2 regions of the Streptomyces sp. NPDC059861 genome follow, and region 1 is predicted to be linked to the other one. Evidence: riboswitches for the same ligand, from Rfam matches in the RefSeq annotation. Region 1 holds a riboswitch; the other holds the start of a gene.
The links. Region 1 has a riboswitch for glycine ahead of gcvT (glycine cleavage system aminomethyltransferase GcvT). Riboswitches for the same ligand answer to the same signal wherever they lie in the genome.
Positions count from the first base shown of each region.

Region 2: it holds a riboswitch for glycine, as region 1 does, so the genes downstream of both, gcvP (aminomethyl-transferring glycine dehydrogenase) here and gcvT (glycine cleavage system aminomethyltransferase GcvT) in region 1, are expected to answer to the same signal.

Region 1 is NZ_JBHWJQ010000006.1:28,460-42,771, reverse strand. It holds gene ACFV6X_RS07115 (TetR family transcriptional regulator) at 1-591, shown strand, start outside; gene ACFV6X_RS07110 (thioesterase family protein) at 633-1,478, opposite strand; gene ACFV6X_RS07105 (trimeric intracellular cation channel family protein) at 1,504-2,196, opposite strand; gene ACFV6X_RS07100 (ABC transporter ATP-binding protein) at 2,260-3,474, opposite strand; gene ACFV6X_RS07095 (ABC transporter ATP-binding protein) at 3,489-4,583, opposite strand; gene ACFV6X_RS07090 (ABC transporter permease) at 4,580-5,578, opposite strand; gene ACFV6X_RS07085 (ABC transporter substrate-binding protein) at 5,685-7,481, opposite strand; gene ACFV6X_RS07080 (ABC transporter permease) at 7,552-8,559, opposite strand; gene ACFV6X_RS07075 (enhanced serine sensitivity protein SseB C-terminal domain-containing protein) at 8,875-9,660, opposite strand; gene ACFV6X_RS07070 (enhanced serine sensitivity protein SseB) at 9,749-10,528, opposite strand; gene ACFV6X_RS07065 (AAA family ATPase) at 10,601-11,269, opposite strand; glycine riboswitch at 11,491-11,590, shown strand; gene gcvT (glycine cleavage system aminomethyltransferase GcvT) at 11,741-12,859, shown strand; gene gcvH (glycine cleavage system protein GcvH) at 12,967-13,344, shown strand; gene glyA (serine hydroxymethyltransferase) at 13,359-14,312, shown strand, end outside.
Region 2 is NZ_JBHWJQ010000040.1:60,059-74,370, reverse strand. It holds gene ACFV6X_RS29115 (FHA domain-containing protein) at 1-946, shown strand, start outside; gene ACFV6X_RS29110 (MerR family transcriptional regulator) at 979-1,722, shown strand; gene ACFV6X_RS29105 (bifunctional nuclease family protein) at 2,176-2,649, shown strand; gene ACFV6X_RS29100 (MerR family transcriptional regulator) at 2,911-3,594, shown strand; partial or broken gene ACFV6X_RS29095 (DNA polymerase IV) at 3,659-5,097, shown strand; gene ACFV6X_RS29090 (PRC-barrel domain-containing protein) at 5,019-5,390, opposite strand; glycine riboswitch at 5,505-5,603, shown strand; gene gcvP (aminomethyl-transferring glycine dehydrogenase) at 5,778-8,663, shown strand; gene ACFV6X_RS29080 (helix-turn-helix transcriptional regulator) at 8,765-9,160, opposite strand; gene ACFV6X_RS29075 (DUF1707 domain-containing protein) at 9,305-9,847, shown strand; gene ACFV6X_RS29070 (amino acid transporter) at 9,989-11,944, opposite strand; partial or broken gene ACFV6X_RS29065 (HAD-IC family P-type ATPase) at 12,185-12,985, opposite strand; gene ACFV6X_RS29060 (hypothetical protein) at 13,533-14,090, opposite strand.

The DNA of each region.
Region 1 (14,312 bases):
AAGCAGAAGACCCGGCAGGCGCTTGTGGACGCCGCGTTGGAGCTGCTGGAGGAGCAGAGCCTGAGCAGTCTGGGGCTGCGCGAGGTCACCCGCGCGGTCGGTGTCGCCCCGACCGCCTTCTACCGGCACTTCCGCTCCACCGCCGATCTCGGCGTGGCCCTGGTCGAGGAGGCGCTGAGCAGCCTGCACCCGACGATCCGGACGATCGTGGCCACGGCCGGCGACAGCGACGAACGCATCACGGGCGCGGTGGAGTTGATCCGCGGACACGTGCGGGCGCACCCCGCCCACGTCCGCTTCATCGCCCGGGAGCAACACGGCGGGGTGCAGCCGGTGCGGGAGGCCATCCGCAGGCAACTGACGCTGTTCACCGAGGAGGTGAAGGCCGAACTGGCCAAGGACCGCGCGTCCGGCGGCTGGAGCGACGACGATCTGCTGATGCTCGCGGGCCTCTACGTCGACCAGATGCTGGTCACGGCGTCGCTCTTCCTGGAGGCGCTCGGCTCCGAGGAGGAGCAGCAGCGGGTCGCCCTGGTGGCGAACCGCCGGCTACGGCTGATCAGCAGGGGCCGCGCGCACTGGCAGGACTGACGGCCCCGCCACCGGCCCTCGCCACCGCGCGGGCGGCCCGGTCAGCGCAGCCGCACCCGTGCCAGCTGCCGGGACTGCGCCACCAGCCGGTCCGCGCTGTCCCAGACCTCGGCGTCCTCCTCCAGGAACCCGCCCGCCAGATTGCACGTGGTGATGGACACCCGCAGCGGACCCGGCGCCGGCCGGCACCGGATGTGGGTGGTCAGCTCGACCGTGGGCACCCAGCCGGAGATGCCGAGCTCGAAGGCGGTGGGCGGCAGGGCGTCGACGGCCAGCAGCAGCGAGAGGGGGTCGGCGTCCCGGCCGTCCTTGAGGCCGAACCACGCCCGCATCTCCCCCTTGCCGGACGGCGCGCCCAGCGCCCAGCCCAGGGTGGCCGGGTCGAGCTTGAGCATCAGCCGCTCGGTGATCGCCGAGCTGCCGTCGACGGGGGCGGGCCCGTCCTCGGGGCCGAAGCACTGCTCCATCGGCGGGATCACGGGCGGCCGCGCGGTCGTACGGACGTCGTCGGGGAGGGCGCCGAGGTCGCCGTAGGAGGCGAGGACGCGGATCCGCTCGACCTCGCGGCCCTGCTCGTCGTACTGGAGGAGCGAGGCCTGGCCGGTGGAGAGGGTACGGCCGGAGCGGACGACGTCGGTGCGGACGACCGCGGGGCCCGGCTGGGACGCGGTCAGGTAGTGCGCGGAGATCGTGAACGGGTCCGGGTGCGGCAGGGCGTCGGCGAGCGCCCGGCCCAGGACGGCCAGCAGGTAGCCACCGTTGACGGCGCTGATGATGGTCCAGCCCGCGGAGAGGTCGATGTCGTAGACGCCCTCGGAGCGCCGGGTGGCGGCCGTGTCGCGGTCGAACTCGCTGTTGCCGATGGTCGCCTGGGATGCCTGAGCCATGGCGGTACGGTACAACAGCAAACTACTAAGCGGTAGCTTTGGTCGCCGGGCGCGGCGGTGGCTCCTCCTCGCGGACCGTGGAACGCCGGTTCCACGCCCGGGGCGCCCGCCAGTGGAAGCGCATCGCCAGCAGCCGCAGCACGAAGGCGGTGGCGGCGGCGAGCGTGCTGGTCAGCGGGTTCAGGGCGTCGTAGCGGATGCACAGGGCGACCATGATCGCGCCCACGATCGCGGGGACGGCGTACAGATCGCGGTCCCAGCGCAGCAGCGACGGTACCTCGTTGGCGAGGACGTCGCGCAGGACGCCGCCGCCGACCGCGGTGGCGAGGCCGAGGGCCGCGGAGGCGTGCAGACCGAGTCCGTACTCGTACGCCTTGGTGGTGCCCGCGACACAGAAGAGGCCGAGGCCGGCCGCGTCGAAGACGTTCACGCCGGCCTGGATGCGCTCGACGTGCGGATGGAGGAAGAAGACCAGGAGCGCGGCGAGCAGCGGCGTCAGGAAATACCCCAGGTCCGTGAAGGCGGCCGGCGGTACGGCGCCGATCATCAGGTCCCGGAACAGTCCGCCGCCCAGCGCGGTGGCCTCGGCGAGGACGGCGATGCCGAAGACGTCGAAGTTCTTGCGGACGGCGAGCAGGGCGCCGGAGATCGCGAAGACGAAGATGCCGACCAGGTCGAGGGTGTGCTGGACGGACGGGGTGAACAGTTGCTGGAGCACCCTGACATTCTTACCCAGCGGCGGGCCCTCACCTTCCGAAGAAAGGCAAGGGCCCGGCGTGGTCTACGTGTCTTCGGTCTCCTTGGCGGGAGTCTCAGCCGGCGCGTCTTTCTGCGAGGCGGCCTCGACCTCCGCGGCCACGGCTGCGCTCGTCTGCGCGGACTCTGCCAGCACCTCGTCCGCCACCAGCTCCGCGGCCTCCTTCGCGGCGGTCAGCAGCACCGTGTCCTGCGGGGCTTGGTCCGCGAAGTTCTCCGGGTGGTGACAGGCTGCCTGCTGGCCAGGCCGCAGCTCGAGCAGCGGCGGCTCGGTGGTCCTGCAGATCTCTGTCGCCTTCCAGCACCGCGTATGGAAGCGGCAGCCAGTGGGCGGCGAGATCGGCGAGGGCACGTCGCCCTTGAGCAGGATGCGCTCGCTCTTGGCCGACCTGCGGCCGGGGTCCGGGATCGGCACCGCCGACAGCAGGGCTTTGGTGTACGGGTGCATCGGTGAGCGATACAGCTTGTCCCGGTCGGCGAGTTCCACGATCTTGCCCAGATACATCACGGCGATCCGGTCCGAGACGTGCCGGACGACGGACAGGTCGTGCGCGATGATCACGTACGTCAGCCCCAGCTCCTCCTGGAGGTCGTCCAGCAGGTTCACCACCTGGGCCTGGATGGACACGTCCAGTGCGGACACCGGTTCGTCGGCCACGACCAGCTTGGGGTGCAGGGCCAACGCGCGGGCGATGCCGATGCGCTGGCGCTGCCCGCCGGAGAACTCGTGCGGGTAGCGGTTGTAGTGCTCGGGGTTGAGACCGACCACCGACAGCAGGCGCTGGACCTCCTGCTTGACACCGCCCTCGGGCGTGACGCCCTGCAGCCGGAAGGGAGCACCCACGATGGTCCCGATGGTGTGGCGCGGGTTCAACGACGAGTACGGGTCCTGGAAGATCATCTGAACATCACGGCGCAGCGGGCGCATCCTGCCGACACCGAGGTGCGTGATGTCCTTGCCCTCGAACTCGACCGTGCCCGCGGTCGGTTCGAGCAGCCGGGTGATCAGCCGACCCATGGTCGACTTGCCGCAGCCCGACTCACCCACGACGCCGAGCGTCTCACCCGCCCGTACCTCGAAGTCGATGCCGTCGACCGCCCGTACCGCCCCGGCCTGCCGCTTGAGCAGGCCCTTGCGGATCGGGAAGTGCTTCTGCAGCCCGGTCACCTTCAGCAGGATCTCACCAGGGGCGGCATCCGCGGACAGCGTGGCACCGTCGCTCTGCGCAGGGACAGTCACTGCTTTTTCCTCGCTCACAGCTTCGGCGCAATCTCTTCGGTCCAGATGCGCTCCCGCTGTTCCTGCGACATGTGGCAGGCGGCCCAGTGCCGGCTGCCGACGTTGGTCAGCTCCGGGCGGACCGTGCGGGTGACGTCATCTTTAGGAATGTCCGCGTACGGGCAACGCGGGTTGAAAGCGCATCCCGACGGGAGGTTGATCAGGGAGGGCGGGGAACCCTTCACCGGGACGAGGCGCTCCTGCTGCTCGCGGTCCAAGCGCGGCATGGAGCCGAGCAAGCCCCAGGTGTAGGGGTGGCGAGGCTCGTAGAACACCTTCTCGGCCGGCCCGCGTTCGACGCAGCGGCCGCCGTACATCACCAGGAGATCGTCGGCCAGCTCGGCGACCACGCCCAGGTCGTGCGTGATGATGATGACCGCGGAGCCGAACTCCGTCTGCAGATCGCGGATCAGGTCCAGGATCTGTGCCTGCACCGTCACGTCGAGAGCGGTGGTCGGCTCGTCGGCGATGAGCAGTTCGGGGTTGTTGACCAGCGACATGGCGATCATCGCGCGCTGGCGCATGCCGCCGGAGAACTCGTGCGGGTAGTTGTCGACCCGCTTGTCGGGCTGCGGGATGCCGACCCGGTCGAGCATCTCCACGGCGCGCCGCTTGGCGGTCTTCTTGTTGACGTCGTGGTGGATGCGGTACGCCTCCACGATCTGCTGCCCGATCGTGTAATACGGGTGCAGCGCGGACAGCGGATCCTGGAAGATCATCGACATCTCACGGCCCCGCATCCGGCGCACCTGGTCGGCGGGGGCGGACAGCAACTCGGTGCCGTTCAGCCAGATCTCACCGGAGATCTGCGCCTTGCGCTTTCCGTACTGACCGGCGGTGTGCAGGCCCATGATGCCGAGGGACGTCACCGACTTGCCGGACCCCGACTCGCCCACGATGCCGAGGGTCTTGCCCTTCTCCAGCTGGAAGCTGAGCCCGTCGACGGACTTGACCAGACCGTCGTCGGTCGGGAAATGCACCTTCAGATCGCGCACTTCGAGGAAGGCGGTGGGGGCCGCAGCGGTGGCGGGCTCGCCCAGGGCCGCTCCGGTTTTGCTGAGTTCGGTCATGCGAGCCTCACTCGGGGGTCGATCACGGCGTACAGGATGTCCACCACGAGGTTGGCCAGGAGCACCGCGAGGGAGGTGATCAGGGTGACGCCCAGGATGATGGGAAGGTCCTGCGTCTTGATGCCGTTGAGCACCGCCTGGCCAAGGCCGGGAAGGCTGAACGTGGTCTCGGTCAGGATCGCGCCGCCGATGAGGGCGCCGAGGTCCATGCCGAGCATGGTCAGGATGGGCGTCATCGTCGAGCGCATGGCGTGCTTGCCGATGACGACCTGCTCACGCAGGCCCTTTGCGCGCGCGGTGCGGATGTAGTCCTCGCCGAGGATCTCCAGCATCGTGGCGCGGGTGATACGGGCGTACATCGCCGCGTAGAGGAACGCGAGGGTGACCCACGGCAGGATCATGCCACCGAGCCAGCCGGTGAAGCTTTCCTCCAGCGGCACGAACTGTCCGTCGATCCAGCCAAGCCCGTAGGAGAAGATCGCCAGGCTCAGCAGACCGGTGAAGTAGATGGGCAGGGAGACACCGCCCAGCGCGACGACCATCGCGCCGCGGTCCCACAACGTGCCCCGCTTGAGCGCGGAGAGCACGCCGGCGGCGACACCGAAGACCAGCCACAGCAGCGCGGCTCCGAGCGCGAGACCCAGGGTCACCGGGAAGCGGTCGGTCAGTACCGGCCAGATGGCCTGCTCACTGCGGAAGGAGTAGCCGAAGCACGGCGCCGAGCAGTGCGTGACGTCCCCGCCGGCCGCGTAGGTACGGCCCGCGAAGATGCCCTTGAAGAACTCCCACACCTGGACGTAGAGCGGCTCGCCGAGCCCGAGCTTCGTCCGGACGGCCTCGACCGCCGCCGGGTCCGCCTGCTTGCCCACGAAGCTCGTGGCGATGTCGACGCCCACCCACTTGGGGACGAGGAAGAAGATGCTGAAGACCACCACCATGATGACCACAAGCATCACTGCGGCGGCGAACAGCCGCCTGATGAGGTAAGCGAGCACAGCTCTCGGCCCGCCGCGGACCGCGGGCCACCGGAGGTTGTCCGATGGCCCGCGATCACGACGCCGGCCTTCACCTGCCTTTCGTGCCGTTCGGCGGGTGTGCCGGTTACTTCGAGGACTTCAGGCCGAGGTTGACGAAGTCGTACATGCCGCTGTAACCGTCCGACGTGTAGACGTTCGCCAGCCGGCTGGAGCGCCAGTTGATGAACTTCTCGAAGACGAAGGGCAGGTAGTAGCCGCCCTCCATGACCTTGTGGTTGATCTCCGCGGAGATCTTGGTCTTCTCGCCGTCCTCCAGCGTGTTGACGTAGTCGTCGAACAGGCCGTCGATCGTCTTGTCCTTGATCAGGGCGTAGTTGTTGTTGCCGCTCTCAAGGATGTAGCTGCTGTCCCACAGCGGCAGACCGAAGCCCTGGACGGTCGGGAAGTCCGGACCCCAGCCCATGATGATGATGCCGTAGCCCTTCTTCTCCACGTTGGAGGGGCTGCCGATGATGCCGCTGGTCTGTGAGCCGTCGTACTGGTCGATCTCGGCCTGGATGCCGACCTTCTTCAGGGACGCCTGGAGGGACTCCGCGGTGGCCACCTCGACCGGCTTGTTGTTGCGGACCGCGATGGTGGTCTTGAAGCCGGTGGGCTTGCCGCAGGCCTTCAGCTCTTCCTTGGCCTTGTCGACGTTGCCCTTCTTGTTGGCGCCGGCGAGCTCGTACGGGTCGTACTTCTGCCCCTCGGCACCCGGGACGGACGGCGGCAGCATGTTGGTGCCGATGTCGCCACCGGCGATCGGGCCGCCGCGCGCGGTCTGCAGGGAGACGTGGTCGGCGCCGTAGATCACGGCCTTGCGGCAGTGCTCGTTGTCGAACGGCTTCACGCTCTGGGGGAAGACCGCGTAGCGGATGTAACCCGAGACCGGGTTGTCCAGGTTGGCCTTGTGCTGCTTCAGGGCGGTGGTGCGGCCCTGCGGCGACATGCCGGTCTGGTTGATGTCCAGGTCGTAGTCGCCGTTGATCAGGCGCTGGTCCATGTCATTGGCGTTGGAGAAGAAGTTGATCGTGATCGCGTCCGGGTAGGCCTTGCGGACGGGGTCCGAGGCCTGCTTCCAGTTCTCGTTGCGGACCAGCTTCAGGGACTTGCCGGGCTCGTAGGACTCGAACTTGTACGGGCCGGAGGAGAACGGGTGCAGGCCGTACTTGGACTTGGTGTCCTTGTCCTGGCGGACCGGCGAGGCCGAGACCAGGGCCAGCATCTCCTCGAAGTCCGAGTTGGCCTTCGGCAGCTTGAAGACGATGGTCTTGTCGTCCGGCGTCTCGATCGCCTTCAGGCCGAGCTTGTCCGGGGACTTGTCCTTGTAGGGGCCCTGGTACTCGCCCTTCGGGTCCAGAACGTCCTTCAGGTAGACCGGGCCGCCGGCCAGGACGTCCTGTGCCCAGACGCGCTCGATGCCGTACTTGATGTCCTTGGAGGTGATCGGCTTGCCGTCCTCCCAGGTCACGTTGTCCCGGAGGGTGTAGGTGTAGGTCTTGCCGTCGTCGGACACCTTGGCAAGTCCGGTGGCGAGGTCCGGGGCGAGCTCGGCGCCGGCGGCCCCCGGCTCGGCCTTGTTCGTGACGAGCTGGCGGGCGTAGTAGCGGGAGAAGTTCCACATGAAGCCGTAGTAGCCGCGCGTGGTGTCCCACGAGTCGGCGTCCTGGGCGCCCGCGAACTTCAGCGTGCCACCCTTCTTGGCCTGGTCGGCCTGGGCGATCTTGTTGTTGGCGGCATCGAACCCGGCCGCGCCGTTCTTGGAACCGCCGTCGCCGTTGTCGCCGCCGCCGCCGCACGCCGCCGTGGTCAGCAGCGCGGCGACCACCGCGGCAGCGGCCATGGCCTGCTTGCGCCGCCCTGAGGTGCGTTGGGTAGTCACGATCTCGGATCCTCCGGATTAGATGAGAGACCACGTGCTTGACGGCACGGGTCGCTTGGGGTACGGCAGTTCAGCGGGAGCCCTTCGGGTCCAGCGCGTCACGCACGCCGTCACCGAAGAGGTTGAAGGCAAGAACGGTGATGAAGATCGCAACGCCGGGGACCACCATGTACATGGGATCCGAGTCGTAGTAGTCGATCGCGTTCGAGAGCATCTGCCCCCAGGAGGCCGTGGGCGGCTTGACGCCCACGCCCAGGAAGCTGAGTGCCGCTTCGGTGAGGATGTTGGTGGGGATCATCATCGTCGTGTAGACGATGATCGGCGCGACCAGGTTGGGCAGCAGTTCCTTGAAGAGGATGTAGAGCCGCCCGGCGCCCAGCGACCGGGCCGCCTCGACATACTCGCGCTCACGCAGCGAGAGTGTCTGACCGCGCACCACTCGTCCGATGTAGGGCCAGCCGAAGAAGCCGATGACCAGGATCATCACGAACAGGCGCACGCCCGTGCCGCTCAGTCCCAGCATCTCGTTCGGCATGACGGAGACCAGCGCGATGATGAACAGCAGTTGGGGGAAGGCCAGCAAACCATCCATCACCCGGCTGATGACGGAGTCGACCCAGCCCCCGAAGAAGCCGGCGAGGATGCCCAGCACGGTGCCGAGGACCACTGCGACCACGGCGGACAGGAATCCGACAAGCAGTGAGATCTGAGCGCCGTAGACGATTCGGGCGAAGATGTCACGGCCGCTGACCGGTTCAACGCCGAGCAGATGGTCACCGCTGATGCCGCCGAACGAGCCGATCGGAGTGCCGAACAGCGGGTCGATCAGGTCCTCGTGATGGGCTTCCGGGTCCTGCCCGACGAGGCCGGTGATCACTGGTGCGAGTACGGCGACCAGGATGAGGAGGAGCACCACGATGCCGCCCACCAGGGCGAGCTTGTCCCGCTTGAGACGCTCCCAGGCGATGCGCCCAAGGGACCGTCCCTGAACGGCCTTCGTGTCGCTGCTGACCAACTCCGCTTCCTCAGCCGCACTCGGGGCCGCCTCCACGGTCGGGTCGTGCAATGGTGCCGTCATCTAGCAGGGACCCCTCTCGACCGGCGGTAGCCGGGCCCGCCCTTGCCGCTGTAGCGGCATGTTCGATCCGTATCAATCCGTCGTGCACAGGGGTGAACACCCCTGGAGCGGGAGTCTTCAACGCTTTGCCGATCTGTCGCCAGACTTGACCACGAAAGGATGCGTAACCGTGATGCAAGCTGCAGGAATCCGGTATCCGGACGTGATGCTTCGGACACCGAACGTCATGCGAACCGGACCGGAACAGCCTCGTGTCCGTCCGGGTCACATGGTTGAGCGCGTCGCCCAGCTCGTGGGACGTCCGCGAATTCCCTTTCAGTGCGGCCGGGGATACCCGTACCCGCCGACGGACGGGGCCGGGGCCGCGTGGGCCTCACGGTCGTAGAAGGGCCGGGCGTTGGCACGCAGCCACAACGCGACCGGGTCGAACTCGTCGGACATCGCGACCGTCGACACCGGCAGGCCGTCCGGGACCGCGCCGATGGACTGCTGCATCATCGCGCGTACCGAGTCCACGGCGGGCGGGGAGGTGTCGTACACCTCGAGACCGATGGCGAGGTACGGCGCCCCGAGCGCGGGCTGGACCCAGGCGCGGCGCAGCGAGCGGACGACCGGGGTGCGGTGGGCGTTCTGCGACAGCAGGGCGTAGAACTGCGGGATCTGGATGCCGGGCTCGGACAGCCGCAGGGGTCCGGCGGGCTGGCGGTCGAGGCCGGTGGCGATGCGGCGCAGGTCCAGCCAGGGGATGCCGACGCCGCCGCCGGGGGCGTGCGGGTTCAGCCAGAGGCCGTATTGGTCGGGGTAGAGGGTGCGGGCCACGTCCAGGCCGTCGACCACCTCGTACGAGCGGTTCCAGCCGCTCGCCGAGAGCTCCTGGGCGGAGGTGACGCAGGGGGCGTATCCGTAGCCGTCGACCTCCATGTTCCCGTACTGGGCGTCGGGGCTGCCTGCCTGGCCGTGCCACAGCAGCATCCAGATCTGGCCGGAGCCGGGGGCCGCGAGGGCCCGCAGGAGTGCTTCGTAGGCGTCGTAGCGCCCCGGCGTCACCTGGCGCAGCATGTGCTCGACCTGGCCGGCCGCGGCGGTGCCGCTCGCGCTCACTTGTTACCGCCCCTTCGTGCAACGCCCTCGTTTTGCGCCCTAGCTTAAGCCCGCCCGCGCTCCTGGTCGGCTGCCCATCGGGGAGGTCCTACACGGCCCGTTGGTAGAACGGCCGGACCCTGTCCCGCAGCCACGAGACCACCGGGTCCTGGGCGACGTCCATCAGCACCAGGTTGACCGGCCGCCTGACCGGGACCCGGCCCAGGGCGCGGCCGAGGGCGTCCAGCGGGGCGGCGCGCAGGTCGCCCTCCCACTGGGAGAGTTCGACGCCCACGAACATCACGGGTTCCCCCGTCTCGATCGCCGCCAGGCAGCGGCGGGCCGTGGTGACGACGCCGACGGCCTCGAACTCCGCGGACGCCGCCGTGAGGAAGTCGACCGGGTCGTCCTGCCAGTCCGGCTCGAAGAGGCGGACCCGGCCGCCGCTCGCGAGACCGTCCAGGGGGGTGCGGCCGGCGCGTCCCAGTTCGGCGACCGCCGCGGGCGGCAGCGGGAGGCCGACCACGCCGCCGGGGTTCACCACGATGCCGGCCTGCGGGGGCAGGCCGCGGGCGAACTCGACGGCGGGGGCGACGGTGAAGGACATGTGGGAGCCGGCGACCTGGCGGAACTGCTCCTCGGAGCTGAAGACCGGGACGTAGGCCTGGCCGTCGATCTCCATGCCCGGCAGGTCGAGGGGGCCGCTGTCGGGGCCGCCGCCGTTGGGCAGCGGCACCCAGACGAAGCTGCGGGCGAGCACCTCGACGATGCGGCCACCGGCCGAGGGCACGCCGAGGGACGCCGAGAGCACCTCCTCCAGCTCGTTGCCGGGCCATCCGCCGTGCGGATGCGGGTGCGTCTGCGCCGGAAAGTCCCCCGGGAAGTCCATCTGCCTACCGCCTGCTCCGTACCAGTGCTACCGGCTGAGAAGGCTAACCCGCCCTCCCCACCGCCGGTGGCGTCAGCCCGTGAAGCCGATTCTGCGCAAGGTGTTCGCCGCCGCCCGGTCGAGGAGGATCGCGGCGCCGCAGCCGCGCGGCAGGTCGCCGCGCTCGGAGCGGCGCAGCAGGCGGGCGGCGGCGCGTCGGTGGCGCAGGAACGCGTACCGCGAGACGCCGCGGCCCCGCTCGCGCTGGCCGGCCAGGGCCTGCTCGGCGGTGACGTCGAGCAGCAGCATGTGAAGACTGCCGCCCCGGCGGCGGGCCTCGCGGGCCAGCCAGGCGCGCACCCAGGCCTGCGTGCCGCAGTCATGGACGACGACGCCCTCGCCGGTGCGCAGGGCGCGGCGCAGCCCGGCGTAGTGGGCGAGCCGGACGAGCGGGCGGTACACCGCGTACGGCAGCCAGCCCGGGGTGCGGGTGTCCCAGCGGTCGCGGGTGTCCTGGGAGTCGATGCGCCCGGCACGGACCGCGCGCCGCATGAGGGTGGACTTGCCGCTGCCGGGCAGACCGGTGATCACGACGAGGTCGCGGGGGCCGAAGAGCAGGGCGTGCGGGCTGCGGCCCGCCCGGTCGCGCAGGTCGCGGACCACGGGGAACGGCAGCGGACCGCACGCCTCCCGGGCCGAGGCGGTCGGCTGCTTGGGCAGTGCGAGGCCCGCGGTGGTCGCGTAGGCCGTGGTCCTGTTCACCGTGATCGTCCTCCCCTGGGGCGGTTCACGAGTTCCCGTCCCCGTCGAGTGTAAAGAGAAGGTAATACGGGGCGTCTCGCGTTTCCGTCCGCTTCCAGCAACAAGCCTGCTACAACACACTGTGCCCGCTCGTGGACACTGTGTGTCCCCACCTGAAGGTCCCCCTGCCGCGCGCGAACGATGCGTGCAATGATGTGCCCGCCAACTGCATACCGGCCGCTTGAATCCGCGCGGGAGAGTTCCCAGGCACGTTGTGACTGGGGCGCCGAAGGAGCAAGTCCCTCCCTTGAATCTCTCAGGCCCCGTTACCGCGCGGGCGAGGCACATCTGAAAAGCGGGCCGCTGCCGCAGTGGCTCCACCCAAGGTGCAAGCCATGGTTCCCCCTTCACGGGCGGTCATGGCGAACCTCTCAGGTTCCGATGACAGATGGGGAGGAACGACCTCGCCGTCATGCCTTGGGAGACCGACCGATGAGCAGTACCGCACTCCGTCGTACCGCGCTCGATGCGCTGCATCGCTCGCTGGGCGCGACCATGACCGACTTCGCCGGCTGGGACATGCCGCTGCGCTACGGCTCCGAGCGCGACGAGCACCTCGCGGTGCGCACGAAGGCCGGACTGTTCGACCTCTCGCACATGGGTGAGATCACGGTCACCGGACCGCAGGCGGCCCAGCTCCTGAACCACGCGCTCGTCGGCAACATCGCCTCCGTAGGCGTCGGCCGTGCCCGCTACACCATGATCTGCCAGGCCGACGGCGGCATCCTGGACGACCTGATCGTCTACCGGCTCGCCGAGACCGAGTACATGGTCGTGGCCAACGCGAGCAACGCGCAGATCGTGCTGGACGCCCTGACCGAGCGCGCGGCAGGCTTCGACGCCGCCGTCCGCGACGACCGGGACGCCTACGCCCTGCTCGCCGTCCAGGGCCCCCAGTCCCCCGGCATCCTGAGGCGGCTGACCGACGCCGACCTCGACGGGCTGAAGTACTACGCCGGGCTGCCCGGCACCGTCGCGGGCGTCCCGGCACTGATCGCGCGCACCGGGTACACCGGTGAGGACGGCTTCGAGCTGTTCGTGAAGCCGGAGCACGCCGTCGCGCTGTGGGAGGCGCTGACCGAGGCGGGCGCGGGCGTCGGCCTGATCCCGTGCGGACTGTCCTGCCGGGACACGCTGCGCCTGGAGGCCGGCATGCCGCTGTACGGGCACGAGCTGACCACCTCCCTCACCCCCTTCGACGCCGGGCTCGGCCGGGTGGTGAAGTTCGAGAAGGAGGGCGACTTCGTCGGGCGCGAGGCGCTCACCGAGGCCGCGGCCCGCGCGGAGGCCAGTCCGCCGCGCGTCCTCGTCGGACTGATCGCCGAGGGCCGCCGGGTGCCGCGCGCCGGGTACGCCGTCGTCGCCGGCGGCGAGGTGATCGGCGAGGTCACCTCCGGCGCCCCCTCCCCCACGCTCGGCAAGCCGATCGCGATGGCGTACGTCGACGCCGCCCACGCGGCCGCCGGCACGCCGGGAGTCGGCGTGGACATCCGGGGCACCCACGAGCCGTACGAGGTCGTGGCGCTGCCCTTCTACAAGCGCCAGAAGTAGACACTGAACCCGGGTCCGCCGGCCCGGCGCACCTTTTGCCTGCTCACACGCAGTCCCAGCGGTCCCCCCTTCAACAGCACTCCCCCGCGTACAGGAGAATTCAGGCCATGAGCAACCCCCAGCAGCTGCGCTACAGCAAGGAGCACGAGTGGCTGTCGGGCGCCGAGGACGGCGTCTCGACGGTCGGCATCACCGAGTTCGCGGCGAACGCGCTCGGCGACGTCGTCTACGCCCAGCTCCCCGAGGTCGGCTCCCAGGTGACCGCGGGCGAGACCTGCGGCGAGCTGGAGTCGACCAAGTCGGTCAGCGACCTGTACTCCCCCGTCAGCGGTGAGATCACCGAGATCAACGAGGACGTGGTGAACGACCCGTCGCTGGTGAACTCCGCGCCCTTCGAGGGCGGCTGGCTGTTCAAGGTGCGGATCGCGGAGGAGCCCGCCGACCTGCTCTCCGCCGACGAGTACGCCGCCCACACCGCCGGCTGAGGAGTCGTAGCCACATGTCCGTCCTGAACACCCCCCTGCACGAGTACGACCCGGCCGTCGCCGCCGCCGTCGACGCCGAGCTGCACCGCCAGCAGTCCACCCTCGAAATGATCGCCTCGGAGAACTTCGCCCCGGTCGCGGTCATGGAGGCCCAGGGCTCGGTCCTGACCAACAAGTACGCCGAGGGCTACCCGGGCCGGCGCTACTACGGCGGCTGTGAGCACGTCGACGTGATCGAGCAGATCGCGATCGACCGCGTCAAGGAGCTGTACGGCGCCGAGCACGCCAACGTGCAGCCGCACTCGGGCGCCCAGGCCAACGCCGCCGCGATGTTCGCGCTGCTCAAGCCCGGCGACACGATCATGGGTCTGAACCTCGCGCACGGTGGGCACCTGACCCACGGCATGAAGATCAACTTCTCCGGCAAGCTCTACGACGTGGTCGCCTACCACGTCGGCGAGGACGGCCTGGTCGACATGGACGAGGTCGAGCGCCTCGCCAAGGAGAACCAGCCGAAGCTGATCGTCGCCGGCTGGTCGGCGTACCCCCGGCAGCTGGACTTCGCGGCCTTCCGGCGGATCGCCGACGAGGTCGGCGCGTACCTCATGGTCGACATGGCCCACTTCGCCGGTCTCGTCGCGGCCGGGCTGCACCCGAACCCGGTGCCGCACGCCCATGTCGTGACCACCACCACCCACAAGACGCTGGGCGGCCCGCGCGGCGGTGTGATCCTCTCCACGGCCGACCTGGCCAAGAAGATCAACTCCGCCGTCTTCCCCGGTCAGCAGGGTGGCCCGCTGGAGCATGTGATCGCCGCCAAGGCGGTCGCCTTCAAGGTCGCCGCCTCCGAGGACTTCAAGGAGCGCCAGCGGCGTACGCTGGAGGGCGCGCGCATCCTCGCCGAGCGGCTGGTGAAGGAGGACGCCAAGGCGGTCGGCGTGGACGTGCTGTCCGGCGGCACGGACGTC
Region 2 (14,312 bases), on a different contig from region 1:
GTGGAAACTGTCTGGTGGATACGGACGTTGTGAGGATGTCCGGGTCGACCAGTGTGTGCAATCAGGGTTCGTCCTGCCCCACGGGCGGGTCTGTTTCGGTCAAGGGGAATCGCCCGTGAAGTTGTTTGCGAAGTTGTTCGGCAAGAGCGCGCGAGAGGGTCGCGAAAACGCGACCGCTCGGCATCGCGCACAGCCTGACGCGGAGGGCCAGCGACCGCTGTTCCGGGGCCAGGTCACTGGTCCGGGTGGCGACATTTCCGGTGGTCAGGGCGCGCCGTCGGTTGACCCTGCCCAGGCCGGCGGCATAGGTTTCGGGCAACCGTCAACCTCAAGTGCGGGTGGAGGGTTTTCCGCCGACCCGTACGCGTCCCACGCCCCTGCGGGGCAGCCGCGGCAGGAGGATCCGTCCATGTCGGCCCTGGTTTGTCCGAGGTGCGGTAACCGCAACGCGGAGAGCAGCCGCTTCTGTTCCAACTGCGGTGCGCCGCTGCGGCCGGGAGTGACGCCCGAGCGTCCGTCCGAGACGACCTCCACGATCTCCATCAGCGGTCTTGAGGCGTACGACGCCGAGGTCACCGGTCAGACACAGATGCCCACGCTCTCTCCCGAGGCGCAGGCCGCGGTGGACGCGCTGCCGCTGGGCTCCGCGCTGCTGGTGGTGCGCCGGGGGCCGAACTCGGGCAGCCGCTTCCTGCTGGACAGTGACCTGACCACGGCCGGGCGGCACCCGCAGAGCGACATCTTCCTGGACGACGTGACGGTCTCGCGCCGCCACGTGGAGTTCCGGCGCAGCCCGGACGGGTCCTTCACGGTGGCCGACGTCGGCAGCCTGAACGGCACGTACGTCAACCGGGAGCGGATCGACCAGGTCGCTCTGTCCAACGGTGACGAGGTGCAGATCGGCAAGTACCGGCTCGTCTTCTACGCGAGCAGGCAGGGCATCTGACCCTCCTCCGGAGAAACTCCGAGGGAAGTTCCATGCGTCACACACCGAGCGGCGGCTCCGGGTACGGTGCCGCCGCCACGGACAGCGGGCTGATGAGTATCGGCACGGTGTTGAACGTGCTGCGCGAGGAGTTTCCCGAGGTCACGATCTCCAAGATCCGCTTTTTGGAGTCGGAGGGGCTCATCGAGCCGCAGCGGACGCCCTCGGGGTACCGGAAGTTCGGCCCGGGAGACGTCGAGCGGCTCGGGCATGTGCTGCGGATGCAGCGGGACCACTACCTGCCGCTCAAGGTGATCCGTGAGCACCTTGACGCGATGGAGCGCGGCGAGCAGGTGCGGCTGCCGACGCTGGGCCGACAGCGTGACGGCGAGGCCGTGGCCGCCGACGAGACGTCCGACGGACCGACGGCGGCCCGGATCGCACGGGCGGAGTTGCTGGCAGCGGCCGGGATCGGTGAGCGGGAGCTCTCCGAGTGGGAGTCGTACGGGCTGGTCACTCCGGTGGCGGACGGGGTCTACGACGCCGAGGCGGTCACGGTGTCGGCGCTCATCGTCGAGCTCGGCCGGTCCGGGATCGAGCCGCGGCACCTGCGCGCGATGAAGGCCGCGGCCGACCGTGAGGCCGGGCTCGTGGACCAGGTGGTGGCTCCGCTGAAGCGGCATCGGAACCCGCAGACGAGGGCGCATGCGGAGGCCCGGGCCAAGGAGCTGGCGGGGCTCACGGTGAAACTGCATGCGGCGCTGGTGCAGAGTGCGCTCGGGGTGCGGTTGCCCTGAGCGGGTTGTGTGGTGGGTTCCCTGCGAGGCGGCCTGCGGAGGGTGCGCTCGGGCAGGGCGGGCTGTGCGTGGGCTGTGAGGGTTGCCCGGGGCTCAGGCCCTCGGGGCCCGCTGACGGGTGCACGGGGCCTCGGGGTCCGCTGATGGGTGCACAGGGCCGGACAGGCGCCGGCGCCGCGGTGCTGCTGCCGGTGTGCCTCATGGCGGGGTCGCCGCGCCGTGTGGGCCCCTGGTGATGGCTCGGTGAGCGGATGAGCAAGGCCGGCGGGGGCTCAAGGGGCTGAGCTGTGTCGTGGCCCCAGGACAGGGGCGCCGGATTGTCCGCACCTCAGGAGCTGCGGGCGGGTGTCCCGCTCACCGGGGTGAGCGCCGAGCTGGTGGGCGGCGACCGGATCGCGTGGGGGATGGCGGCCCGACTACCCAAACGTCCCGGGCACGGCCTAGGGTTGCTGTGTGAACGAGCTCGATGTCGTAGGTGTCCGGGTCGAAATGCCCTCCAACCAACCGATCGTGCTCCTGCGCGAAGTGGGAGGCGACCGTTACCTCCCTATCTGGATCGGGCCGGGGGAGGCGACGGCGATCGCCTTCGCCCAGCAGGGCATGGCCCCCGCGCGACCGCTGACCCACGACCTGTTCAAGGACGTGCTGGAGGCCGTCGGCCAGGAGCTCACCGAAGTACGCATCACGGACCTGCGTGAAGGCGTCTTCTACGCCGATCTGGTCTTCGCCAGCGGCGTCGAGGTGAGCGCCCGCCCGTCCGACGCCATAGCGCTTGCCCTGCGCACCGGCACGCCGATCTACGGCAGTGACGGGGTGCTCGACGACGCCGGTATCGCGATCCCCGACGAGCAGGAGGACGAGGTGGAGAAGTTCCGGGAGTTCCTCGACCAGATCTCGCCCGAGGACTTCGGCAGCAGCAGCCAGTGAGTGGTGGCGGCCCGCGCGGGCATGGGGTCCGCGGCGGGCCGGTGTGTGCCCGGGCCGTGCTCCCCACCCCGGCACGTGCCGGCGGCGAGTGAGAGCGTCATGCGGCTTCCCGTCAGAGCATTCGGCTAGCCTTTCCCCGCGATGGGGTGCGGGAAACCACTCTTAGGGTGATTATCACTCGGCGTGCCGAGTGTGGCGATCGTTGACGCACCCTTGGTGACTGCCTACCGTCGAGAAGGCAGGTCAAGGACGGAGGTCGGCGTGAGAACCAGCGGCGACGGTACGGCTGGGGGTGCCCCCGGACGCAGTTTCGGGGAGAGCGGTCCGTGCCCTCCCCCGAGCTCTCGGCTTCGCCCGGGCGGGGGGTACCCTCCGCACGGCAGGGCGACTGATCACGCTCCGCAGCGACCTATGGCCGTTCCCGGCGGCGGAGGGGCGGCGCCCATGGCGTCCGAGGAGATCGGCTATCGAGGTCCGACGGCCTGCGCGGCCGCCGGCATCACCTATCGGCAACTGGACTACTGGGCCCGGACGGGCCTGGTCGAGCCGAGCGTGCGGCCCGCCTACGGGTCCGGCACGCAACGCCTGTACAGCTTTCGCGACGTCGTCGTTCTGAAGATCGTCAAGAGATTCCTCGACACCGGGGTGTCGCTGCAGAACATCCGCACCACCGTCCAGCACCTGCGGGAGCGCGGCTTCCAAGACCTGGAGCGGATGACGCTGATGAGCGACGGCGCCACCGTCTACGAGTGCACCTCGCCCGACGAGGTCCACGCGCTGCTCCAGGGCGGCCAGGGAATCTTCGGGATCGCCGTCGGCGTGGTCTGGCGGGACGTGGAGAGCGCCCTGTCGCAGCTGCACGGAGAACGCATCGACACCGGTGAGACGCTCCTCGGGCACAACCCGGCGGACGAGCTGGCACGGCGGCGTAACCGGGCCGTCTGAGGCACTGTCGGCGGCGGCTCGTGCCGCGGGGGCGTTGTCAGTGGCGTGAGGCAGCATCGGACATGTGAGAACCGCGCCCACGATCCTGCATCTCGACATGGATGCCTTCTTCGCCTCGGTGGAGCAGGCGTCCAAGCCGAGCCTGCGGGGGAAAGCCGTGATCGTGGGTGGGCTCGGGCCGCGCGGAGTGGTGGCGACCTGCTCGTACGAGGCCCGGGTGTTCGGGGTGCATTCGGCGATGCCGATGGGCCAGGCGCGCCGGCTCGCGCCGAACGCCGCCTATCTGGTGCCGCGCTTCGGGTTGTACCGGACGATCAGCGAGCAGGTGATGGGCCTGCTGCGGGCGCTGTCGCCACTGGTGGAGCCGCTGAGCCTGGACGAGGCGTTCGTCGACCTGGAGGCCGGGGGGACGGCCTGGGACCGGGAGTCGGCGCGGCTGGCGGGCGTCAGGCTGCGGGCCGACATACGGGCCGTCACCGGGCTCACCGGGTCCGTCGGGCTCGCCGCCTCCAAGATGCTCGCGAAGATCGCCTCCGAGGAGGCGAAGCCCGACGGTCTGGTGCTGATCGAGCCGGGTACGGAGCGGGAGCTGCTGGGGCCGATGTCGGTGCGGACGCTGCCGGGGGTGGGACCCGCGACGGGTGACCATCTGCGCCGGGCCGGTATCACCACGGTCGACGAGATCGCCGAGGCGGGCGAGGACGAGCTCGTACGGCTGCTGGGCAAGGCGCACGGGCACGCGCTGTACGCCATGGCGCTGGCCCGCGACGACCGGCCGGTGGTCGCCGAGCGGGAGGCGAAGTCCGTGTCGGTCGAGGACACCTACGACGTGGACATCCACGACCGGGTCCGGGTCGGGCTGGAGGTGCAGCGGCTCGCCGACCGGTGCGTGCGGCGGCTGCGCGGGGCCGGCCTCTCGGGGCGGACGATCGTACTGAAGGTGCGGCGGTACGACTTCTCGACGCTGACCCGGTCAGAGACGCTGCGTGGGCCCACGGACGATCCGGCGGTGGTGCGGGAGGCGGCGGCCCGGCTGCTGGACTCCGTGGACACCACCGGGGGCGTGCGGCTGCTGGGGGTCGGGGTCAGCGGGCTGGCCGACTACACGCAGGAGGACCTGTTCGCGCAGGCGGCCGGGGAAGGGGACGAGGGGCAGGCGGAGGACGTGGCGGAGGAGCCCGAGCGGGAGGAGGCCGGGCCCGTCGAGCGGCGGTGGGCCGCCGGACACGATGTGCGGCACGCCGAGTACGGACACGGATGGGTTCAGGGCAGCGGGCTGGGGAGAGTGACCGTGCGGTTCGAGACGCCCGAGTCGGAACCGGGGCGGGTGCGGACCTTCCGGGTCGACGATCCCGCGCTGGAGCCGGCGGAGCCGCTGCCACTCGTGGCGCGAAGACCCGAGCTCCAGGGCTGAGCCCCCGGGGTCACGTCTCGTCCGAGCCCGCCAGCTTGCCGAAGTCGCGGTCCGGGAGCGCCGGGGGAGCGGCCACGTCGAGGCCGTAGTGGTGATACAGCTGGAGTTCCTGCTCGGGGGAGAGGTGCCGACCGACGCCGAAGTCGGGGGCGTCCTTGATCAGGGCGCGCTCGAAGGGGACGTGCAGAGTGCCGTCGATCAGCTCGCTCGGCTCCAGGGGGACGAAGGCGTCCCTGCTGAACAGGCCGGTCCGTATGGCCGCCCACTCCGGTACGCCGGTCGCGTCGTCGAGGTAGACCTCGTCGATGGTGCCGATCTTGCTGCCGTGGCGGTCGAATGCCTTGCGGCCGATCAGGTTGCGCGGATCGATGTCGGTCTGCACGGGCCCTCCACTCGCTCGCACCTCATCCGTAAGCACTACAAAAGAGCACATTGAGGAAGGCGGCCACTCGAACGCCCGGGTGTCGACCTCGCTGGTACTCTGGCAAACGGCTGCTGACCCCGTGCGGGAGAGTCCTCCGGAGACGACCACCGGGGGCGCCGAAGGAGCAAATCCTCCCCGGAATCTCTCAGGCCCACGTACCGCACGGACGAGGTCACTCTGGAAAGCAGAGCGGGTGTCACGGCTCCCGCTCTCACCGACGGTGCAAGCCGGGCGTCCTCGGGCGGCCGGTGAAGCTCTCAGGTTGAGATGACAGAGGGGGAGGCCGTCGGGGCACCCGTGCAGGGGTGTCCCTCGAAGGTCGCGTCAGACCAGGAGGCCTCCGCAATGACCGCCCAGCGCATTCCGCTCTCCGCACTCGAACAGGGCATCCCGTTCGAGCAGCGCCACATCGGGCCCGACCAGGAGGCGCGGGCCAAGATGCTCGCGCAGGTCGGCTACGGCTCGCTCGACGAGCTCACCGCCGCCGCGGTACCGGACGTGATCAAGAACGCCGACTCCCTGGATCTGCCGGGCGCGCGCACCGAGGCCGAGGTGCTGCGTGAGCTGCGCTCCCTCGCCGACCGCAACCAGGTGCTGGGTTCCATGATCGGGCTCGGCTACTACGGGACCTTCACCCCGCCGGTCGTCATGCGCAACGTCATGGAGAACCCGGCCTGGTACACCGCGTACACCCCGTACCAGCCGGAGATCTCGCAGGGCCGGCTGGAGGCGCTGCTGAACTTCCAGACCGTGGTCGCCGACCTCACCGGGCTGCCGACCTCCGGTGCCTCGCTGCTCGACGAGGGCACCGCCGCGGCCGAGGCCATGGCGCTCTCCCGGCGCATGGGCAGGAACAAGAAGGGCCTCTTCCTGGTCGACGCGGACGCGCTGCCGCAGACCATCGCCGTGATTCAGGGCCGCGCCGAGCCGACCGGGGTCGAGGTGGTCGTCGCCGACCTCGCCGAGGGCATTCCGGCTGAGGTCGCCGACCGTGAGATCAACGGCGTGCTGATCCAGTACCCGGGCGCCTCCGGGGCCGTACGCGACATCAAGGCGGTCATCGACCAGGCGCACGGGCTGGGCGCGCTCGTCACCGTCGCCGCGGATCTGCTGGCGCTGACGCTGCTGAAGTCGCCGGGCGAGCTGGGCGCGGACATCGCGGTCGGTACGACGCAGCGGTTCGGGGTGCCGATGGGCTTCGGCGGGCCGCACGCCGGTTACATGGCGGTGCAGGAGAAGTTCGCGCGCAGCCTGCCCGGGCGGCTTGTGGGCGTGTCCGTCGACGCCGACGGGAACAAGGCCTACCGGCTGGCGCTCCAGACGCGAGAGCAGCACATCCGGCGCGAGAAGGCGACCAGCAACATCTGCACCGCGCAGGTGCTGCTCGCCGTGATGGCAGGGATGTACGCCGTCTACCACGGGCCCGAGGGGCTGAGGGGCATCGCTCAGCGCACCCACCGGTACGCCGCGATCCTCGCCGCGGGCCTTCGTGACGGCGGCGTCGAGATCGTCCACGGCGCCTACTTCGACACCGTCACCGCGCGGGTGCCGGGCCGGGCGGCCGAGGTCACGGCCGCCGCGCGCGAGAACGGCGTCAACCTGTGGCCGATCGACGCCGACCACGTCTCCATGGCCTGCGACGAGACCACCACGCGGGACCAACTGGCCGCCGTATGGGCCGCGTTCGGTGTCCAGGCGGACATCGAGGCGCTGGACGGCGGCACGCAGGACGCGCTGCCCGACGGGCTGCTGCGCACCGACGCGTACCTGACGCACCCGGTCTTCCAGCAGCACCGCTCCGAGACCGCGATGCTGCGCTACCTGCGCCGGCTCTCCGACCGCGACTACGCGCTCGACCGCGGCATGATCCCGCTGGGCTCCTGCACCATGAAGCTCAACGCGACCACGGAGATGGAGCCGGTCACCTGGCCGGAGTTCGGGCAGCTGCATCCGTTCGCGCCGGCCGAGCAGGCGGCGGGATACCTGACGCTCATTCATGAGCTGGAGGACCGCCTCGCCGAGGTCACCGGGTACGACAAGGTGTCGTTGCAGCCGAACGCCGGGTCGCAGGGTGAGCTGGCCGGGCTGCTCGCCGTGCGCGGGTACCACCGGGCCAACGGCGACGAGCAGCGGACCGTGTGCCTGATCCCGTCCTCCGCGCACGGCACGAACGCCGCGAGCGCCGTCATGGCCGGCATGAAGGTCGTCGTCGTGAAGACCGCCGGGGACGGCGAGATCGACGTCGAGGACCTGCGGGCGAAGATCGAGCAGTACCGCGACGAGTTGTCGGTGCTGATGATCACGTACCCGTCCACGCACGGTGTGTTCGAGGAGCACGTCGCCGACATCTGCGCCCAGGTGCACGACGCCGGTGGTCAGGTCTACGTCGACGGGGCCAACCTCAACGCGCTGGTGGGGCTCGCGAAGCCGGGGCACTTCGGCGGCGACGTGTCCCACCTCAACCTGCACAAGACGTTCTGCATCCCGCACGGCGGCGGTGGTCCGGGCGTCGGTCCCGTGGCCGTTCGGTCGCACCTGGCGCCGTATCTGCCGAACCACCCTCTGCAGCCGGAGGCCGGACCGGAGACCGGGGTGGGGCCGATCTCGGCCGCGCCGTGGGGCTCGGCGGGCATTCTGCCGATCTCGTGGGCCTATGTGCGGCTCATGGGCGGGGAGGGCCTGAAGCGGGCCACGCAGGTGGCCGTGCTGAGCGCCAACTACATCGCCAAGCGGCTGGAGCCGCACTACCCGGTGCTGTACACCGGTCCGGGCGGGCTGGTCGCGCACGAGTGCATCATCGATCTGCGGCCGCTGACGAAGGCGACGGGCGTCAGCGTCGACGACGTGGCCAAGCGGCTGATCGACTACGGGTTCCACGCGCCGACGATGTCGTTCCCGGTGGCCGGGACGCTGATGATCGAGCCGACCGAGTCCGAGGACCTGACCGAGCTCGACCGGTTCTGCGAGGCGATGATCGCGATTCGCGCGGAGATCGAGAAGGTCGGCGCGGGCGACTGGCCGGCCGACGACAACCCGCTGCGCAACGCTCCGCACACCGCCGGCCTGCTGCGCGGCGAGTGGAGCCACGCCTACTCGCGGAACGAGGCCGTCTTCCCGGACGGGGTGTCGGTCGCCGACAAGTACTGGCCGCCGGTGCGCCGTATCGACCAGGCCTTCGGTGACCGGAACCTGGTCTGCTCCTGCCCGCCGCTGGACGCGTACGAGGACTGAGGCACGAGGCGGCGTCGAACGGGGCAGGCCGACGCCGGTGGACGAGGGTTCCCTTTGCGGGGGCCCTCGTTCCTCGTTCCCGGGTAGGACCCGGCGGCTGGTCAGGCCCGGTCGATGTGTACGTTTGTCGACTTGACGCGGGCCGTCGCCTCCATGCCGACCTCCAGGCCCAGCTCCTCGACCGCCTCGCGGGTCAGCAGGGAGACCAGGCGGTGCGGGCCGGCCTGGATCTCGACCTGGGCGGCGACGTCGCCGAGCTTGATGGCGGTCACGATGCCGGGAAAGGCGTTGCGGGCCGAGGTGTACGGGGCCTCCTCCTCGCCGCTCCCCGTCCTGGCGAGCTCGACCGAGAACGCGGCCAGGTCCTTGCCCTCGATCAGCCGCCGACCGCTGTCGTCGCGGTGGGTGGCCACCCGGCCGGCGTCCGCCCAGCGGCGCGCGGTGTCGGGGCTCACGCCGAGGAGCCGTGCGGCCTGGCCGATGGTGTAGGAGTGCATGCCGGTCACGATAGGGCGGGGATCGCCGGGGGTGGACGGAGGGTTGGCCATTGGGTATAACGCGATATAGCGTTAGTTCGTGACAGGCCGTGCCGGAGGGGCGATCGGGGTGAGGGTGTGTCAGCCGAGTTGTCGCGTGTGGGTGTGACGTCCGAGGTGAGGGCCTCGCACGCGGACCGGGACCGGGTGGTCGAGGTGCTGTCCGCCGCCGCCGGGGACGGGCGGCTGACCGGCGACGAGCTGGAGGAGCGGGTGGAGGCGGCCCTGACCGCGCGCACGATGGGGGAGCTGGCCGTGCTGACCGGTGACCTGCCGGTCCCGGCCGGGGCGAAGGACGTCGTCCGCATCGAACAGGAGGGCAGTTCGGTGGTGCGGGAGGGCGAGTGGGCGGTGCCACGGCTGCTGGAGATCGAGTCGTCCTGGGGCGACGTGACGCTCGACTTCACACGGGCGGTGATCTCGTACGGCACTCTGCGCGTCGATCTCGACATGCGGGGCGGCACACTGCGGCTGGTGACCCGGCCGGGGGTCGTGGTGGACACGGATTCCCTCGTCGCCCACTACGCCGACGTCAAGGTGCGGGGGTCGGCCGAGCCCGACGCGCCGGTGCTGCGTGTGGAGGTGGCCGGCCGGCTCAGTTACGGGCGGGTGCTGGCCGGGGCGGCGCGGCGGGGGTGGTGGCGCTGAGGTGTGCGGCGGGCGGGGCGGGGTCGGTGGTCGGTGGCGCTGAGGTGTGCGGCGGGGCTGGGTCGGTGGTGCTGAGGTGTGCGGCGGGGCTGGGTCGGTGGTCGGTGGGGTGCTGACGTAGGCCCGTCGCCGTAGTGGAGCTCAGCCCGTGTGCACGCGGGGCCGTCGGGTCACGTCCGGTTCCGCCACGCGCAGGACCTCCCGGGTGACCGGGGCGACCTCGCCCTGGCCGAAGAGGAAGAAGCGCAGGAAGTTGGCGAACGGGTTGCCCTCGGTCCACTCGAAGTAGATGTGCGGGGTGCTGCCCGTGGCGTCGCGGACGTGCAGGAGAAGGGCGGCCAGGGCGTTGGGGATGGAGGAGGACTCCAGGGTCAGGACGCGGTAGCGGTTGTGCAGGACCTCGCCGTGGACCGTCAGACCGGCCTCGAACTCGGACGGGTCGGTCACCGTCACCTCGACGAACACGAAATCCTCGGGGCCGGCGACGTCGTTGTCCTGGCGGATCTGCTCGATCTTGTCGCGGTACTCGGCGATGTCGCGCTTGTCGGGCTCGTTCGCGATGAACCGGATCTTGCGGCTGGCGATGTCCCGCACGAACCGTTCCGCCATGGGGTCCAGCGTCACGCCGGTCACCCGGAGCTCGAAGGCGCGGGCCAGCCGGGAGACCAGGGAGAGGATCATGATGCCCGCGATGAAGCAGGCGCCGATCTTCACACCGTCGGGCCGCTCGACCACGTTCACCACCGTGGTGTAGAGGAACACCACTGAGATCACGCCGAAGCCGATGGTCCACTTCCGCTGTCCGGCCTTGCGGGCGGCGATGGTCACCGCGATCGCCGCGGAGCTGATCAGCACCAGCACGCCGGTGGCGTAGGCGCCGCCCTGCGCGTCCACGTCGGCGTCGAAGAGCCAGGTGACCAGGAAGGCGATCAGGGTGAAGACGATGACCATGGGACGTACCGCGCGCGCCCAGTGCGGGGCCATGCCGTAGCGGGGCAGATAGCGCGGCATCAGGTTGAGCAGGCCCGCCATCGCCGAGGCGCCGGCGAACCACAGGATGGCGATGGTCGAGACGTCGTACACCGTGCCGAAGACGGTGCCGAGGTACTCGTGCGCGAGATATGCCAGCGCGCGGCCGTTGGCCTGGCCGCCCTCCTCGAACTCGTCCGCCGGGATGAGCAATGTGGTGATGAAGCTGGTGGTGATCAGGAAGACGCTCATGATCAGGGCGGCGGTGGTGAGCAGCTTCTTGGTGCCGCGGATCCGGCCCTCGGGGCGCTCCTCCGTGTCGCTCGGGTCGCCCTTGACGTGGGGCATCACGGCGACGCCGGTCTCGAAGCCGGAGAGGCCGAGGGCGAGCTTGGGGAAGACGATCAGGGCCACGCCGATCATCACGAAGACGTTGCCGTGCTCGGCGGTGAGGGCGCCGGACCAGTCGGTGACGACATGGCCCTCGGTGGCGACGTGCCAGAGGCCGGCCACGACCACCACGGCGTTGAGCGCCAGGTAGGTGGCCACCAGGGCGACCGCGACGCCGATCGCCTCCAGGAAGCCCTTGAGGAACACCGCGCCGAGCAGGGCGATGAGCACCATGGTGATCAGCAACTGCCGGTCGTGCAGGGCGTCGTTCAGGTTGGGGTTCTCCACCAGGTGGGTGGAGGCGTCGGCGGCCGAGAGCGTGATGGTGATGAGGAAGTCGGTGGCGGCGAAGCCGAGCAGCGTGAGGACGAACAGCTTGCCCTTCCAGAAGGTGAGCAGGCGTTCCAGCATCGCGATCGAGCCCTGGCCGTGGGGGCTTTCCTCGGCCACTCTCCGGTAGACGGGAAGAGCGCCCGCCAGGGTGACGATCACGAGCACGACGGTCGCGACGGGCGAGAGCAGACCGGCCGCGAGGGCGGCGATGCCGGGCTGGTAGCCGAGGGTGGAGAAGTAGTCGACGCCGGTCAGGCACATCACGCGGTACCAGGGGCGGCCCTCGGCCGGGGGAGCGGGAGGGGCGTGCGGGCCCTGGTGGCCGCCCGCCTTGCCCATGTCGGACAGCCCCTCCAGCATCCAGGCGCGCAGGCGGCCGGGCGCGGCGTGTTCGGTCGGGGCCATCGACGTGCTCCTGATGTGCGGCTCAACGTGGGTTTCCGGCCATCACGTCGGACGGCGCCCTCAGCGTATGCGGAGAGTGACGCCTGGGCCTGCGGTCGGGCGGGCTCGGGGCGTCAAGCTTGCGTTAAGACTGGGCGGTGGGGCGCATCGGCGCATCAAAGTAGTGGCAATCGCGTGGACTTCAGCCGTGTTGAGCCGTATGGGGTGAGGGTCAAGGACCTCAGGGACGGACACCGAGTGTCACGGTCGGCCGAGTCCGGGAATGCCCGATATCGGCAGGTCGATCATCTTGATGCCCGCGAACGGCAGCACGAGACCGCCCACGCCGTACAGGAGCAGGTTGCGGCGCAGCAGGTCGTTTGCGGAGGCGGGCCTGTAGCGCACTCCCCGCAGGGCCGGGGGATCAACGCCACGATGATCAGCGCGTTGAAGATGATCGCGGCGGTGATCGCGGACTTCGGGCTGTGCAGGCCCATCACGTTCAGTGCCTCGAGGCCCGGGTAGGCCCCCGCGAACATGGCAGGGATGATGGCGAAGTACTCGGCCACGTCGTTGGTGATGGAGAACGTCGTCAACGCGCCTCGGGTGATGAGGAGTTGCTCGCCGATCTCGACGATGTCGATGAGCTTCGTCGGGTTGGAGTCGAGGTGGACCATGGTGCCGGCCTCCTTGGCGGCCGACGTGCCCGTGTTCATCGCGACGCCGACGTCGGCCTGCGCGAGCGCCGGTGCGTCGTTGGGGCCGTCACCGGTCATCGCGACGAGCTTGCCGCTCACCTGCTCTTTCTTGATCAGGACGAGTTTGTCCTCCGGAGTGGCCTCGGCGAGGAAGTCGTCGACGCCCGCTTTCCCGGGCGATCGGGCGGGCGGTGATGGGGTTGTCGCCGGTGACCATCACGGTGCGGATGCCCGCCCGGCGCAACTGAGCGAAACGTTCGAGGATGCCCTCCTTCACGACGTCCTTGAGATGGATCAGGCCCAGCACGCGCGGGCCGTCCCAGTCGCGCAGGGCCACAAGCAGCGGCGTGCCGCCGGCCGCGGCCACCGAGTCGGCGAACGGAGGCGATGAGGCACCCTCGGCCCCGAGGACACTCCTGGCGGCGGGCTGACGATGGTGGTCTCGATGCCGCTGGCGGAAGGGCCGGGCGGACCGGGAGCCGGGTCGTCCGGGCGGGTCAGGCGTGGAGCGCGTTCCTGAGGGCGGGGCGGGGCTGGTGCGGAGGCGGGGAACCGGGCGCGGGCTGCGGGCTCGACCTGCGGCGGACCGGGCGGGGTGCGGGCTCGACCTGCGGCGGACCGGGACCGCGGTGCGGGCGGGCGGCTGGACGGTGTCGGAAGCGAGGTCTGGGTCGCGGGACGGGGCGATGCTGGAACCGAGGTGCTGGGCCGGGCGGACGGATCGTTCTGGACCAGGCTCGGGCCGGTGAGATCCGGTCTGCCGGTCCCCGTCCGGGGGCCTTGCCCGCGCCGTCGTGAGGAGGCGCATCCGGCTACCCGGCCGTCTCGCGAACCGCGCCGAGGCGGCATCGTCCGCACCGGCAGCCCAACGTTCTGCCCGGTTGCCTCTCACCGGGCAACCGTTGAGGCATCTACTCCAGGCCCGACACCTTGAAGACGTTCTGTGCCGTCTCGCCGTCGATCCTGGCCGAGACGCGGCTCAGGGCCGTGGTCCCGCAGAGGAGGAAGCCCGACGCCTCCGCCCGGCGGGCGTCCTCGGCGAGGCGGTGCCACAGCTCGGGGTTGTCGATCAGGACCCGCGGGTCGATCTCGACCCGGTCGCCAAAGGCGTCGCGCAGCAGCAGCCGCTGGGAGACGCCGTCCGGGCAGCGCGCCGACACGAGCAGGTCGGTGCGGACCCGGCGGGTGCGCAGCGGGGACCGTGCCGCGACGCATCCCTCGCCCGCCGAGACGCGCGACGGGCAGAGGACCACGAGCAGCAGCAGCGCGAGGACGACCCAGATCACCGCGCGCCACGCCGTCAGGGTGCCGACGCCCCAGTCCATCAGAAGGAGCAGGGCCAGCAGCACCCCCGCGCAGCCCACCGCGCTGCGTACGTCACGGGCCCAGTGCCGGTCGTGGACCGGCGGAGCGGGGTGCCCGGCGGGCAGGTCGGTCAGATCCCGGCTCGGGTCGTCACGGTGTCCCATGCGGCCGACGGTAGGGGCCCGGTGAGCGACGACCAGGGGCCTTGATGGCGCTCTGACGGGAGAGGGAGGGTTTCTTGACGGTACGGCAGCACGCCGTGGCCGTCTCCCGGGGCTCGTGCGTGAGCCCCCCTCCAGCCCTGGCGGAAGCCGCCACGCGGAACCGGGCCCGAACCCCCTCCCCGCGGGCTCCGTGCGGCCGAAACCCGTTGCGGTGATCGCCCG